2 linked regions of the Bdellovibrio bacteriovorus genome follow. The main gene of each other region encodes a partner of the protein of the gene in region 2 in a complex. Links are inferred from orthologs where the notes say so. Each region holds a gene or a part of one and is shown on either strand. Other genes may lie near its edges.

Region 1 (7,950 bases), on a different replicon or contig from region 2:
CGGGTTGATTTGGGTAATTGAACACCACTAAGTCCCCCCGCTCCGGCAAAGTGGCTCCCCATCTTTGCTGCGAAAAAGGAATGGGAAATCCATATGAAATGCGTGATGAGAAAATGAAATCGCCCGGTTTCAAAGTGGGCTGCATGGAACCTGTTGGTACTTTATAAGCCGTGACCAAAAAATTGCGCACAACAAGGGCACAGATGACAGCTAAAATTAATGTGGTCAGATACTCACGCCAACGATTCATGCCTAAATGCTACCTAATCCGCTGAAGGGCGAAAAGGTTTTTTATTGGAGTTTTTGGAAAAGGCGATTGAAACGGATTTGCGCGGGATCGCAGACAAATGTCATTGTAGGCAAAGTGCTATTGCAAGAAAGCCAGATCATCCAAGCTTTTCCAACGATGTAGTCATTTTTAACAAATCCCCAAAAACGCGAGTCACTGGATTGATCGCGGTTGTCTCCCATAAAGAAGTACTGGTTTTCGGGCACTTTAAAAACCTGCACATCACCCGTATTTTCTTCGTAAAGAAAACGAACAATATGTTTGTGACCGTCGAGAGTTTCTTGAAAATAGTGAAAACCGTTTTCGCCTTGAGAATCTTCGAATGAGCTTAAGGGCAGCTTTTCACCATTTAAAGTGATTCGGCCGCTTTGCACTTCTACGTTGTCACCAGGAAGACCGATAAGTCTCTTGATATAATAGACATCAGGATTTTCGGGATACTTGAAAACAACGATGTCACCACGCTGAGGTTGATCCCATTGCAAAAGCCATTTGTTGCTAAATGGAATGTGCAAACCATAGGCAAGTTTTTTTACCAAGATATGGTCATGCACTAGAAGATTGGGAATCATGCTTCCTGACGGAATCACGAAGGGCTCAATCAAGGCCCAACGAAGTCCCATCACCAGCAAAATAGGAAAAAGGAACGTTAGAATCGCCTGATTCCACGTTCCTTTTAAATTGCGAGTTTCGCCGGTTTGATTCATCAATTAGTTAACAGGATGGAAGAAACGTCCCCAACGGATCGTCAATGGATTGCACAAGAAAGGCAATGCCGGAATCGTCTCTTCACAAGAAAGCCATACGAACATCGCACGACCTAAAATGTTTTGTTTCGGCAAGAATCCCCACACACGACCATCGGAAGAGTTCATACGGTTGTCACCCATCACAAACAAGTGATCTGGCGGAACTGTCACCGGTCCGAAGGTTTCGTAGATATCACCTTTGCGAAGAAGAATCGCATGGTTTTTCCCACCCGGAAGATCTTCAGTGAACTCGACGTAGTTTTCTTTGCTATCGTTGATATTTCCATCACGTTGGAAGTCGGCATCGCGCAACCAGTTGAAGTCATCCATGTTCGCCGGAACTTTTTTATCAACAGGTTTATCATTGATATAAAGAGTGCCGTTTTCATAATAAATCTTGTCGCCGGGTTCACCTACGATGCGCTTGATGAAGAATGTGCTCATGTCCTTAGGATATTTAAAGACAATCACTTCACCACGAACTGGCTCGTTGAATTTAACCAGCCAATTTTCGCTAAAAGGAACGCGCAAACCGTAAGTCAGCTTGTTTACGAAGATATGGTCATGAATCAACAAGGAAGGAAGCATAGAACCCGAAGGGATCACATAAGCTTCGATAAATCCCCAGCGGATGAAAAGAGCAATGAACACCGCCAGGAAAAGCGATCCCCAACCTTCGGTCCAAAAATACTTTGTGCGCCAGTTCCAGCCATTCTTGTTGTTTGTCATGCTGTCTCCTTAGTCTTCGACTTTGAGGATTGCTAGGAAGGCTTCTTGAGGGACTTCCACATGGCCGATGGCCTTCATGCGCTTTTTACCCTCTTTCTGCTTCTCCAACAGTTTACGCTTACGAGAAATATCACCACCATAACACTTCGCGGTCACGTCTTTTCTGATCGCACCCAAGGTTTCACGAGCAATAATCTTCGCACCGATAGCAGCCTGAATCGCAACTTGATATTGTTGGCGAGGGATCAATTCTTTCATCTTCTCAGCTAACAAACGGCCACGATTCTGAGCTTTAGAACGGTGAACAATCAAAGACAAGGCATCGATAGCTTCACCGTTAATCAGGATATCCAATTTCACTAGGTCGGATTCTTCAAAGCCGATGAATTCATATTCTAAAGACGCATAGCCTTTAGAGATCGACTTCAAGCGGTCATAGAAATCCATCACCATTTCATTCATCGGCAGCTTGTACTCGATGATGACTTTTTTATCGGTGACGTATTCCATTTTCAATTGGATACCACGTTTATCTTCGCAAAGTTTCAGGATACCGCCGATGTAGTCGGTCGGGGTATGCAAGGTCACTTTCACATAAGGCTCTTCAAATTTTACGATTTGAGTTTCCGCTGGCATTCCCGAAGGATTTTCCAACATCAGCTCTGTGCCGTCTGTTTTGGTAATTCGATAAACAACCGTTGGCGCCGTCGTGATGAGATCAAGATTGAATTCACGTTCCAAACGCTCTTGTACGATCTCCATATGAAGAAGACCCAAGAAACCACAGCGATAGCCAAAGCCCAACGCCGCAGACTTTTCGATTTCAAACGTCAATGAGGAGTCATTCAAACAAAGTTTATCTAAGGCATCTTTCAGGTTTTCATATTCCGACGCAACCACCGGGAAGATACCGGCAAAAACCATCGGCTTGATTCTTTGGAAACCCGCTAAAGGTTCTGTCGCTGGATGCTTTGCCGACGTCACAGTGTCACCCACTTGAACGTCACGGATATCTTTGATACCGCAGATGATGAAGCCCACTTCACCCGCTTCTAATGTATCTTGCATTGCGGGGAATGGTTTGTATTTACCCATACGCAAAACTTCGTAATCACGGTCTGTAGCCATGAACTTGATCTTGTCGCCTTTTTTAATCGCTCCATCCATAACACGAACCAGAACGACAACGCCTTGATAAGCATCAAACCAAGAGTCAAAAATCAAAGCGCGCGGCGTGAGCGAGCGATCCGCCTTAGGGGGCGGAACTTTTTCAACGATGGCTTCAAGAATATCGGTGATACCGATTTTTTCTTTCGCGGAAGCGTGGATAATACCCGTGCAGTCCAAGCCCACAGTGTCTTCGATTTGTTTTGCCACACCCTCTGGATCTGCAGAAGGAAGATCGATTTTATTAAGAACAGGAATGATCTCTAGATTATTTTCTAGAGCTAAGTAAACGTTGGCTAAAGTTTGTGCTTCCACGCCTTGAGCCGCATCGACAACAAGAATGGCCCCTTCACACGCAGCCAAAGAACGCGACACTTCGTAAGAGAAGTCCACGTGTCCCGGTGTATCGATCAAGTTGATCTGATAGGTGTTGCCATCTTTAGATTTGAAATCAAGGCAGACCGTTTGTGCTTTGATCGTGATACCACGTTCACGCTCTAGCTCCATGTTGTCTAGAAACTGATCCTTTTTTTCTCGATCAGAAAGGGCCCCTGTGGCAGTAAGAAGTCCATCCGCCAAAGTAGATTTACCGTGGTCGATATGAGCAATGATTGAGAAATTTCGTATAAACTTAGGATCCATTGAGCCTCTTTTTTCGTGCGCCCATTATATAAAAGAAGCGCCGAGTTGCTAGAGACAACTCGGCGCAATGATTAAGCTTTTTTTCCGCTTCCGGCTTTATTTTGCCAGGTTTTCGCTAAGGCTTACTTTAGCGTGTTTACAGCGTCTTTCAATTGGTCCACTTTGTTCAGTTTTTCCCAAGTGAAACCTTCTTCGTTACGACCGAAATGGCCGTAAGCTGCCGTTTTACTGTAGATTGGACGTAATAGATCCAATTCTTTCGTAATTCTTGCCGGACGAAGATCAAAAACCTGACGAACGGCTTTTTCAAGCACTTCAGGTCCAACTTTGCTTGTTCCGTAATCGTTCACAGTGATGCTGACAGGCTCTGCCACGCCGATTGCGTACGCCACTTGAACCAAACATCTGTCAGCCAAGCCCGCTCCCACGATGTTTTTAGCAATATGACGAGATGCGTAAGCCGCAGAACGGTCTACTTTCGAAGGATCTTTACCAGAGAAAGCTCCGCCGCCATGGGCACCGTGACCACCGTAGGTATCAACGATGATCTTACGGCCTGTTAGACCCGCGTCTCCCATAGGACCGCCTGTTACGAAACGACCTGTTGGGTTGATGAAGAATTTTGTTTTCGCATCAATCCAGTTTCCTGGGATGGATTTTTTGATCAGCTCTTCAGTGATAAATTCTTTGATTGTCGCGTTAGAAACGCTGTCAGAGTGCTGAGTTGAGATAACAACAGCATCAATGCGTTTTGCAATGCCGTTTTCGTATTGCACAGTCACTTGAGACTTTGCATCCGGACGCAACCAGTCCACACGACCGTCTTTACGAAGTTGTGCTAAGTCTTTCACAAGTTTGTGAGACATAGCGATAGAAAGAGGCATCAACTCTGGAGTTTCGTTGACGGCATAACCGAACATCAAGCCTTGGTCGCCCGCACCTTGATCGTCAGACAGAGTCTCTTTCACGCCAACGGCGATATCTGGAGATTGCTGACCCACGGCGATCATCACGCCGCAAGTTTTATAATCGAAACCTTTGTCAGAATGGTCATAACCAATGCGTTTTACAACTTCGCGAGCCACTTCAGAGAAGTTCACTTTCGCAGAAGTAGTGATTTCGCCGCCAACAACAACCAAACCCGTTGTTAGCAAAGTTTCACAGGCAACACGGCCCTTGGGATCTTGAGCCAAGATCGCATCCAAGATGCCATCGGAAATTTGGTCTGCCATTTTGTCGGGATGACCCTCAGATACGGATTCGCTCGTAAAAAGGTAGTTTTTCACTGCTTTCGTTTCCTCATTAGAGAAAGGTGTTAATGAGCTCGGCTTGAGGTCTCGAAAAGTATAACCCCAAACCATCCTAAATGCCCTTCGCATTTAGCGAACGGCCAACCTACCAAACGACTCAAAAGGGGTCAAGAACCCTTGGGTTTGTGGTAATAAAAATAGCTCAGCTCTAAGAAGAACAAGGTGAAACCGCCTACCAATCCAATGAGCCCCAAACCAATCATGAACTGCGCTAAAGTGCGCCCCAGCTCTGAAAGTGAAGATTCCGGCACCCAGCCCGCCTCCTCAAGAAAGAACATCGTGACGTAGGCGCCAGCACAGATCAGCGTCCACGCGGCCGCGTGAATTTTATTGGTTAAAAGACCGACGATCAGCGGAAGAATCGCAAACCAAATCAGAGTCGGAGAATAAAAACCGCCCGTATAAAATGAAAAGGAAAATTGGAAAATCATTCCGGCGATCACCATATTGTACGCCGCAAGCGTCATCGACTTCGTCAATCTATACACGACGGGAGAAAGAAGGTGGACCGTGGAACATGTGACACCGATCATGCCCAAGGTTTTACCCTGAACAAAGAAAATCGAAATGAACGAATAGGTCCACATCAACAAGCCCGTGATCAGCGTGATCAAAAGCAAAAGGCGGTATTTATAAAGAAGTGTCATTTTATCATCTGTGACTGTAGTCGCAGAAAAAAGAATGCTCTCCCAATAGTGATGAGAATCAGGTGTGTTCATATTATTCCAAAAACGTACCAGATAAAAAAACAGGGCGGTTCAAAACCACCCTGTTTGCGTTCCATAAAATCTCGTTTATTAACTAAGAAAGATCAAGCAGCTTTTTTGAAGCGAATCGCTTGATCCAAACGACCCTCTTTTGAAAGCTCCGGCTTTTTATGATTTTTGTATTGCTTGCTCGTTTTTAGAAATTGTTTTTCAAGTTTTTCCGCAACACCATCGACGGCACCGTAAACATCAGAGCCGAAGGCGCTGGCTTTAAAGTATTTTTCCCGGGTATTTATGGAAACTTCAACACAGAATTCATTTTTTGTTTTAGAGAAATAGACATTGCCGTAGCCTTCTCTAAGCAAAAAGCGCCCGATTTCCTCCATGCGTTCCTCTGTATAGTTCACAAGAGCGTCGGAGTGATCTAGGTGCTTAAATGTGTAGTTGAGTTTCATTTTTTCTTCTCCTTATTGGCTGCTGATTCAGCCCTTAACTCTTTATCGGCCAGACCCGACTAAAGATGAGCCTTATTTTGAGACTCACTTGGATTTATTTTGGGTTAATTGGCAGCGCTTAAAAATTTCGAGGTCTTCTCTGTTTTTCAGATATTTGCTGACTGGGGCCATATTATCGTAAGCTGCGCGACAACGACCCTGTCCCGCCTCAATGCGCGCATCGAAGTATGAATCACGCAACGCTGCGGGAAGCCGATCCACGTGGGTTGGATTCAATTTTCCTTCCTTCAATTTCTTTTGGTATTCATTTAGGTGCGCTCGCGCCTTGCGCTGCAACTGTTCAATGTCTGCATAGCGCGGAGGAACGGGATGTTGAATCTTTTCCGAAGCTTCAAGCGCACCTTCAAAGTTTCCCGCATCAAAATATTGGTGCGCCTTTGAATAAAACTGCGCCACTTCTTGCGGGTTTTGCAGAGGCGGACGATTTTTAAAGGGATTTTTGGCAAATCCTAAACTTAATCCAATGACGGCGGTGATGGATAGAACTCCCCACTGCCCGAATGAAAAACGCTGCTTTTCCATGAGGAACTTATCGGAAATTCAGGACCAAAGATGAGTAAATTCGTGTCTCAATCCGAGACATCCACTTCGTTTTTCGAAAATTTCTGCATGGATTTTTTGGAAAGGCTGAAGCCCTGACAAACAGAGCCTCAGCCATAGTTCGATGACTAAAGCGTCACCATTTTTTTATAGTACTCTAAAAGTTTTCTCGCGCCGTGGACGAGATTTTCTTGCCAATCGTTATGGGCATTATGATCGGCGCCGTCTGTAATGTACTTAAGCGAAATTAGTTGAACTCCCATTTTGCGACACACTTTTGCAAGTGCATAGCCTTCCATATCAACTAAATCGCAAGTCACTTTCGGAGTACCTGTTTCAAAACTATCACCAGTTCCACAAACTCCTTTAGAGAGTTCGTTAAAATAAGGAATCAATTCAATCCCCGCCGGAAGCGGATCAAAAGGAGTCTCGCCCACTTTGAATCCCAGAGGAGAAATATCCATGTCTCTTTGTACGAAAGCAGAGACTTCAACAAGGTCATGGGTTTTAAACTTAGAGCTTCCGGCTGTTCCCAGATTGATCATCACCTTGCATTTGGTTTTATGGATCACATCCATCGCCGTTGCCGCCGCGTTCACTTTACCAATGCCTGTATAGTAAATTTGAAAATTTTCTTTCTCAAAAAAACCTTGGGATTCTCCGGGAAGAGCCATCACCAAAGCCACATCTTTAATATTGAACAAGGGAATGTACCTCTTTGTTATTAAATTTCATCTTATTCAGAAATGTCAGGTTCACTAGAACCGCCACCGCTTTCACGTCATAACCAGCAAGCTTGCTAAGATCAATCGCCGCCTGCAAAGTCCCACCCGTAGCCAAAACATCATCAATAATCATAATGCGCGAATTCCCCAAAGGAAGTTCAATCTCTGCCGAACCATACTCTAGCGCATAGGAAAGTTTCAACGTAGGAGGAGGCAACTTCCCCGCCTTACGAATCGGCAGAAAACCTTTTTTGTGAGTCGCCGCCATATGCGCCGCCAAAATAAACCCACGAGACTCAATCCCCGCAAAATAATCAATCTGCGAAAGATCCACATCCTTCACCAAATTCCGAGAAACAAAATCCATCGCCTCCGGATTTTGCAAAAGCGGCGACATATCCCGAAAAAGAATCCCCTCTTTAGGAAAATTAGGCACATCCCGAATCAAATTCTTCAAATCCACTGCAAATCTCCTAGCAGAAAAAGAAAAACGACCACGAAGCCATATCTTAGATACAGAACCCTGTCGAGTAAAGTTTAGCCACGCAAAATCCAAAACAGATCCAGCTCAAAAAAA
Region 2 (8,047 bases):
AAAATCATAAATGCGATCCGCTTGGCTTGAGAACAAGCTCTCTGCGTGCTCTGACAAAGTCGGTTCCTGGACCTCAGCGTCTACGGTAAGTTCTTTCACTGGAATCGGCGGATGCGCAGGGGCAGGACTAGACGTCACCGCAGGCGGAGCCGTGAGTTGTGTCGCTTTTTCTTTTGCTAGCTTTTCTTCAGCCGCCTTCTTTTCAGCCTCTTTACGTGCAGCTTCTGCTTTTGCAAGCTCTGCAGCTTCTTCGGCTTTCTTTTCAGCTTCCAGTTCGCTTTCTTTAAGCGTTCTTACTTTAACTCCATCCGCATCAGTCACAACGGGAGTCGCTTCACCTTCAGACGCAGGCTTGCGCGAAGCTTTTTTACGAACTTCATAACGTCCAGAAGAAAAGCCTTCAAGACCCATCTGTGCAAAAGAGGTCTCAGCTGATGCTAAAAGGGACACGGCAGTGAAGATTGAAACAAAGATTTTCATAGGAAATTCTTCGGCTCTCGGTCCGAATTACTTGACGCCAAATTGACGAGTTTTCAGAGGCAGTGCAGAATAAATTTATGAAATCATTTCTTCTTAGTTTCCTCTTCGTCGCGTCCTGTTTCATTTCCGTATCTTCGACAGCATTTGGCCAGACTATTGCCCAGAACACTTACGTCAGCACCGTTGACCAAGATCTAGCAATTAAGTCCATCGTACTTGTCCCCACAACCGACAACGTTGGTGGAATTTATTCTCGCCCCGTTGAAGAAGAACTAAGAAAAGCGCTGAATGAGGATAAACAGTGGTCATTGGCGAATTATCCTTCCGACGTAAAAGTGAATTCAGCGTTGCTTGATGAAAAGCCTCAAGACGTTCAAAAAATTTTAGAAGCCTCAAAGAGCGAAGCGGCTTTGACTTCAAAAATCATTCGTGGTCCTCGAGGAATTTCGATCACGCTAACACTTTTTGTAGGCCGCGAAGGTTTGCCTTTGTTGCAGGAATCATTAAACGACTACAAAGGTTTTGAAACGGCGGAAATCAGAAACGAAGCCAGAAAACTTTTTGAGAATTTAAAATACAGAATGCCGTTTCGCTCGACGATCTTAAGTCGTCGTGGTCAGCAAGTGACATTGAACTTAGGAAGCGCTTACGGTCTTAAACCTGAAAGCCGTGTGTCCGTTGTTCAAATCATCAAAGTAAATCGTCATCCAAAATTGAAGTTCATGGTCAGCACAGAAAAAGAAGTTCTGGGCCGCGTGAAGCTTTTTAAAGTGGAGCCGTACTTAAGCTTCGGTTACGTCGAAATGGAAAAAGAACCAGGCGTCATCGCCGTAGGTTCGAAAGTCATGCCGGATGAATTTGTGAAATACTCCGTCCCAGTGACAACGCCTTCAGGAAAGGTTCTTCAAGATATCTCCACTAGACCCGACAAAGAAGTCGCTTTTGGCGAGGATCCACATGAATGGTTACCAACAATGCCACCTCAATTCGGAAAAATCGAATTGATGGCGGGCTTTGCAAGCTATACGCAAAACGTAAACCTACAAACCGCAGGCTCGATCAGCGGCAGCAGCAGCCTCGCTCCAAATATTTTAGTGCGCGGTGAAATCTGGTTGAACCCGCAATGGTACGTAGGCGTCCTATTACGCCAATCCGTATTCTCAATGGATAACGACCTAGCCGGATCCTCCCCAGGAAGCTTAAACATGTCGATGGGCCAATACGGCGTTAACTTCGGTTACAACTTCCTATTAACAAACGACTTCTTCGGCCCAAAACTACAAATCGCCGGCGGCTACACGAACACAAACTTCAGCGTGGACGACAGCACACCAACAGCCTACACAACAATGAAATACGGCGGCTTCGCCTTAAGCGTAGCCGGCCAATTCCCATTATCCGAAGAACTCCCAGTAGACATCGGTGGCAAACTAGATTTCTACCTAAACCCATCCCTAAGCGAAAACAAAACCAGCGGAGCCTCGTCCGACAACAAAATCAACAGCTTCAGCTTCTTCGTAGACTATAAACTAAAAACCCGCTTCAAAATCAGAGGAGAACTCCTCCTAGAAAACTACACATCCGACTTCTCAGGCACCGGCCAAAGAACCGACCCAGCCACAAGCACCAGCCACAAAATGACAACCTTGATGGGCGGCGTACAATACTTGTTCTAAAAAAGAAGGTGCAAAGCACCTTCCCAAAAAACACACCGATGTAAGGCCCGAACATCAAACTCATCAAAGGCAGGAATCACTCCTGCCTTTTTATTTTTTGAGAATGTTAGTGTATCGAGCAAAGGTTTTCTTTAAGCCTGCTTCCTGGGATATCTCCGAAGAAGGGCCTTTGCCGGCGCCACGACGGCGCGAACCGCACGAAGTGCGGCGGCAACTGAGCCTGGAAGGCGTGCCCGCCGAAGCGAGATATCCCAGGAAGCGGGCTTAAAGAAAACCCGTCGCCCGAAGCCAATACCAGAGCCACAAATAAAAAAAGCCCGGGAATAATCCCAGGCTTTTCGAAAAAGAACGAAGATGTTCGGCAAGCCGATTACATCATATCGCCCATTCCACCCATACCGCCCATGCCAGGAGCACCAGCAGGCATTGGAGCATCTTTCTTAGGAGCTTCAGCGATCATTGTTTCAGTAGTAAGCATCAAAGAAGCTACAGAAGCAGCGTTAGTCAATGCACAACGAACAACTTTAACTGGATCGATAACACCGTCTTTGATTAGGTCAGTGTATTCGTCAGAGTAAGCATTGAATCCCCAAGTAGCAGATTTGTTTTGAAGGATACGATCCAAAACGATCGCGCCATCAAGACCTGCGTTTGCAGAGATTTGACGAATTGGCTCTTCACAAGCACGTTTGATGATCATCGCACCGAAAGACTCTTCTTCAGAGAATTTAGTTTTATCAACTTTTTGAGAAGCGCGAAGCAAAGCAGTACCACCACCAGCTACGATACCTTCTTCAACAGCAGCGCGAGTCGCGTTCAAAGCGTCTTCTACGCGGTGTTTTTTCTCTTTCATCTCTACTTCAGAAGGAGCACCAACGTGGATAACAGCTACGCCGCCAGCCAATTTAGCCAAACGCTCTTTCAATTTTTCTTTGTCGTAGTCAGATGAAGTTTCGTCGATTTGAGATTTGATTGTAGCAACACGAGCTTGGATGTCGGCTTTTTTACCAGAACCATCAATGATAGTTGTGTTGTCTTTATCTACAACGATACGTTTCGCGATACCTAGGTCAGCTACAGTAGCTTGCTCAAGTTTGCGACCGATATCTTCAGAGATCACTTTTGCGCCAGTCAAGATAGCGATGTCTTCAAGCATAGCTTTACGACGGTCACCGAAGCCAGGAGCTTTAACTGCAGCAATGTGAAGAGTGCCACGAAGTTTGTTCACAACTAGAGTTGCAAGTGCTTCGCCTTCAACGTCTTCAGCGATGATCAACAATTGACGACCTTGCTTAGCAACGCCTTCAAGGATACCGATCATATCTTTCATTGAAGAGATTTTTTTGTCGTAAACAAGAACGTAAGCGTTCTCAAGAACTGCTTCCATTCTTTCTGCGTTAGTTACGAAGTATGGAGAAAGGTAACCACGGTCGAATTGCATACCTTCTACAACTGTTACTTCTGTTTTCGCAGTTTTAGATTCTTCGATAGTGATAACGCCTTCTTTGCCAACTTTATCCATAGCGTCTGCAAGCATTTGACCGATTTCTTTATCGTTGTTTGCAGAGATAGAACCAACTTGAGCAACTTCGTTCGAACCTTTTACAGGTTTCGCCATTGATTTCAACTCGTCGATAACAGTTGCTACCGCTTTGTCGATACCACGTTTGATTGACATTGGGTTGTGGCCTGCAGAAACAAGTTTAGCACCTTCGCGATAGATAGCTTGTGCTAGAACAGTTGCAGTTGTTGTACCGTCACCGGCTTCATCATTGGTTTTAGAAGCAACTTCTTTAACCATTTGAGCGCCCATGTTTTCGAATTTGTTTTCCAATTCGATTTCTTTGGCAACAGTGACACCGTCTTTAGTGATAAGAGGAGAACCGAAAGATTTGTCGATAACTACGTTACGACCTTTTGGTCCCAAAGTTACTTTTACTGCGTTCGCAAGAGTGTTCACACCTTTCAAGATGTGCGCGCGAGCGTCTTCTGAGAATGTTAATACTTTAGACATGGTTTACTCCGTTTTATTATTTAATTGAATTAGTTGAATACGCCCAAGATGTCTTCTTCGCGCATCATTAGGTATTCGTCGCCCTCAAGTTTCAACTCTGTGCCTGCGTATTTTCCGAAAAGCACTTTGTCGCCAACTTTCACTTCAAGAGGAAGTACTTTTCCGTCTTCAGTGATACGGCCTTTGCCTGTAGCGATGATTTCGCCACGTTGTGGTTTTTCTTTTGCTGTATCTGGGATGAAAAGTCCGCCAGCGGTTTTTTCTTCTTCCGCCATTCTGCGAACTAGAATTCTGTCATGAAGTGGACGAACGCCAATTTCGTTCTTAGCCATAGTAATTGCCTCCGTGTTTAAATCACGAAGGTAATATGAATCGGCTGGGATAGGAGTCAAGGTCGGGTGCCCAATTTTTCTCATGACACGCCGATTAATTTCAGAAATTTCAGGAACTTATATTATCAGAAAATTATTTCGGTTCTTTACCCACATTATTAGCGCTGACAGGCAAATCAGAGGCGTGGGCCCCAAAGACAGAGTTCGCGTAAGCCGTCATAAGTTCAGCTACTTCCTCGGGGCTTAGTTTGCCAGCAACCTCATTAAAGGCAGCCTTTTTGTCCTGAACTTTTGTGAGGTAGCCTACAAAGTAATCAGTCACAGAAAGGTCTTTAGCTACTTCTAAATCATATTGTTCTTCACGAAGGCGACGCTCGAGTTTTTCAACTCCCATATCCGTTGACGATACGGCTTCAATAGTCGCTTTATTGGAAAGATTTGGATCCGTTCCTTGTGCCATCGCGCGAGACGCTTTTTTAAGATCGATTTGCGCTTTTAAACTCATGACGTCAGCTTGTGCGAGCTGAACACGCTCTGTTTTCCATTCACGATAGCTTTTTACCTCTGCACCCGCTTTCATAGCGAAAGCGGTCATAGACCAAAAGGCGATAAGAGGTAAAATTTTAAGAAAGCTCATTGGCTCCTCCAACAGACGTCCACAATTCCAAGGAGGCTTATTACAAGGGTTGTGCCCAGGGAAACATGTCTCATTTGCAATATAAAAGACCTGAGCCCCTTTGGGGGCCCAAATGTGTTACTTTGAGACGAAATTGGCTTTACAGGAAAAACCTACATTGAAGGTTAGTGGCTGTGCTCTGAGTGCGCGTCAGGAGCGTGCTCGTCGTGAGCTTTTTTATCCGTTTTCTTTTCTTCGCCATGGCTGTGTTTCGCCACTTCGGCTTTCTTTTTTTCTTTGCATTTATCGCAAGTGTGACCGGCCTTTTCGTGAGAATGAGATTCTTCCTTTTTAGGTTCATCAACGCTTGCCGGAATACGCATTTGCAAAGTCGGTTCGTTCTTAAATGCTACGTGACCAGACTCTAAATCATAAAGAGAAGAAACAATGCGAAGATCACCGCTTTCAACTTTTTTGCGAATCAATTCAGAACGAGTAACAAGGTCTTTCGCTACGCCCTCTGTATTTGCCCATGATTCTCTTTCAAAATTCTTACTTGGTTTTTTATCTTTGAACTGAGAGATACGCGGCTGAATGTCTTTCACCAAATTATCAAGCGCTGGCGTTCCTAAGCTGGAACCATTCAAAGTACTGTGCGCGGCCTTCACAGCTCCGCAAGAAGTGTGTCCCATAACTACCAAAAGCTTTGATCCCAAATGCTCCACAGCGTATTCAATACTTCCGATCGCATTATCACCAAGAGCTTCACCGGCCGTTCTGACGACGAAAATCTCTCCTAATTTCTGGTCGAAAACGACCTCAGGCGGAACACGCGAATCACTGCAACTTAGAACGATAGCATGAGGTTTTTGCCCCGTACTTAAACGATGCACATCACCTTGTGATTGACCATCACTGCGAAGTTTTGCACCCGTAAAACGGTTGTTTCCATTTTGCAGCCAACGCAAAGATGTATCTGCATCCACCCCGGCAGGAGCGTGATCATTCGCAAATATTGAGAGGGAAATTGTGGTGATAACTAAGAACGAAAAGATAGCTTTCATGGGGAAAATCCCTTGGTAAGAAGTTACTTTCTTTTCGGGAATTACTTAGCGGAAGTTGAGCTTTGTTTAAGGAAAGTGAATACACTCTGATCGTAATCAAGATTTGGATGATTTCATCGTTCAATGTTTAAGTTTTAGTAACAATTGTTGGATTCACTTCGAACAATAGTTTTATCGAGACAAGTCTAAAGCCACGATCCAGAGCAGTTAACAAATCAATGGTGAAGAGGGACAGATTATCTAAGGCGCTGAAAATAAAAAAACCAAGCCTTGTGGACTTGGTTTTCTTAATCACATTTATTTAGAAAATAAATGGCTCAGAAGGAGGGACTCGAACCCCCGACCCAGCGGTTAACAGCCGCTTGCTCTACCGACTGAGCTACTTCTGAACTCGGTGAAGAACTATAATTAGGGCTTTGAGCGTTTCTTGTCAAACAGAAATCGCGGTTACGGAGCCTCCAGCCGCTCCAAAGCCTTGGTCAGCATCGGCGAACTAAAAGGCATCCCTTGGGCTCTAAAAACCGGTATTTTTTCGTTCTGTTCCAGGGTTTTTGACTCTCCAGACGAAGTTAAAGCCACTAGACGCTTTTTATAAGCTGCCTCATCAACACCCTCACTAGTGAAACCACCCAGCATAATTTCACAAACGCTGCTGATTTCTGAAGAACTTGTAAGAGTCTTTTTGAGCTCTCCGGTCAGCGAATAAATCTCAACTTTAGCGGTTTCGGGCGGGCACCAGTTCATCGGGCGGTAGTCGCTGCCGATCAAAATGCCCAGCGCACTTTGTGGATCAGAAAGTTTTTGTTTGAACTCGCGGGTTTGCAAAGCACGGATCGCGTAAAGGACTACACCCAAAGAAACGATCATCATGGCGATTTTAAAATAGAAAGAAATCTTCATGACGCTAAGTTAACTCGGCGAGTTGAAAACGGTCTAGTTATAACGTGAAGTTTAATAAGGAAAAAAATGGTGCACTCGAGAGGATTCGAACCTCTGACCACATGATTCGTAGTCATGTACTCTATCCAGCTGAGCTACGAGTGCACTGTGAAAGAGAAGTATAGATAGACTGCGGCCAGGGAAAAATCAAGCATTCTTGCTAAATTTACAAAAAGAATAAGGCCAAATCCTTGATTAAAGGGGCTCGCTATGGCAGTTTGGTTTCTCAGTCGAATTAAAACCGACCGCGGAAAGGTGGGTGAGTGGCTGAAACCAAGCGTTTGCTAAACGCTCGTACACTCAAAAGGTGTACCGCGGGTTCAAATCCCGCCCTTTCCGCCATTTTCTTTATCTCTATTTACATCCCTGAAGAAACAACACTGCTGATAAAAAAGGCACACAAACTACTTTGATGTCGTAGCCATTGGCCTTATAAACCTCGCATGGACGAACAACGTTTTATCGATATCGAAACTAAATTGGCTCACCAAGAAATGATCGTGGAAGAACTAAACCAAGTTCTTTACCAACAACAAAAGACGATCGACCAACTGGAAAAGATGGTTCAAGGGTTAACTGCGAAACTAAAAGAGCTGATGACGGATGAAAGCGGCCTTGAGATTCGTGGTCACGAAAAGCCGCCTCACTACTAGATTCTAATAAAGCTTTGAAAGCTCCATGGAGTACTTGCCTGGAGCATATTCGCTCAAACGTTTCTTATACAAATCTTGGAAGAACTTATCTTTAACCGCGTAGCTCGCGTAAGGATAAATCGCGATTCCCCCGCGCGGAGTGAACTCCCCAACGACTTCGATATATTTCGGTTTCATGAGCGCCACAAGATCGTCACAAATTGTTTGCACACAGTCTTCGTGGAAATCACCGTGATTGCGGAAGCTGAAAAGATAAAGTTTTAACGATTTTGA

Evidence for each region.
Region 1: the proteins of groL (region 2) and metK are in contact, whole or in part, in a cryo-EM structure (PDB 8P4O), measured with the Escherichia coli proteins. The link is inferred for Bdellovibrio bacteriovorus from one-to-one orthologs.

What each region holds. Positions count from the first base shown.
Region 1 is NZ_LUKD01000010.1:8,419-16,368, reverse strand. Bases 2,781-5,594 are described here. They hold metK (methionine adenosyltransferase), read right to left. Parts: upstream 4,863-5,594; coding sequence 3,699-4,862; downstream 2,781-3,698. Other genes in these bases: AZI87_RS17770 (hypothetical protein), read right to left, coding at 4,994-5,594; lepA (translation elongation factor 4), read right to left, coding at 2,781-3,576. Also shown: lepB (signal peptidase I), read right to left, coding at 1-250; lepB (signal peptidase I), read right to left, coding at 292-996; lepB (signal peptidase I), read right to left, coding at 1,000-1,767; more of lepA, read right to left, coding at 1,777-2,780; more of AZI87_RS17770, read right to left, coding at 5,595-5,605; hpf (ribosome hibernation-promoting factor, HPF/YfiA family), read right to left, coding at 5,698-6,048; AZI87_RS17760 (hypothetical protein), read right to left, coding at 6,133-6,630; AZI87_RS17755 (5'-methylthioadenosine/S-adenosylhomocysteine nucleosidase family protein), read right to left, coding at 6,777-7,322; AZI87_RS17750 (adenine phosphoribosyltransferase), read right to left, coding at 7,339-7,836. UniProt on the Escherichia coli protein: Catalyzes the formation of S-adenosylmethionine (AdoMet) from methionine and ATP.
Region 2 is NZ_LUKD01000001.1:1,552,264-1,560,310, reverse strand. The notes cover bases 1,849-4,759. They hold groL (chaperonin GroEL), read right to left. Parts: upstream 4,171-4,759; coding sequence 2,527-4,170; downstream 1,849-2,526. Other genes in these bases: AZI87_RS07490 (hypothetical protein), read right to left, coding at 4,636-4,759; groES (co-chaperone GroES), read right to left, coding at 4,200-4,487; AZI87_RS07505 (outer membrane protein), read left to right, coding at 1,849-2,156. Outside these bases: AZI87_RS07510 (hypothetical protein), read right to left, coding at 1-480; more of AZI87_RS07505, read left to right, coding at 558-1,848; more of AZI87_RS07490, read right to left, coding at 4,760-5,139; AZI87_RS07485 (carbonic anhydrase), read right to left, coding at 5,304-6,182; AZI87_RS07475 (hypothetical protein), read right to left, coding at 6,630-7,082; AZI87_RS07460 (SlyX family protein), read left to right, coding at 7,565-7,774; queF (preQ(1) synthase), read right to left, coding at 7,778-8,047.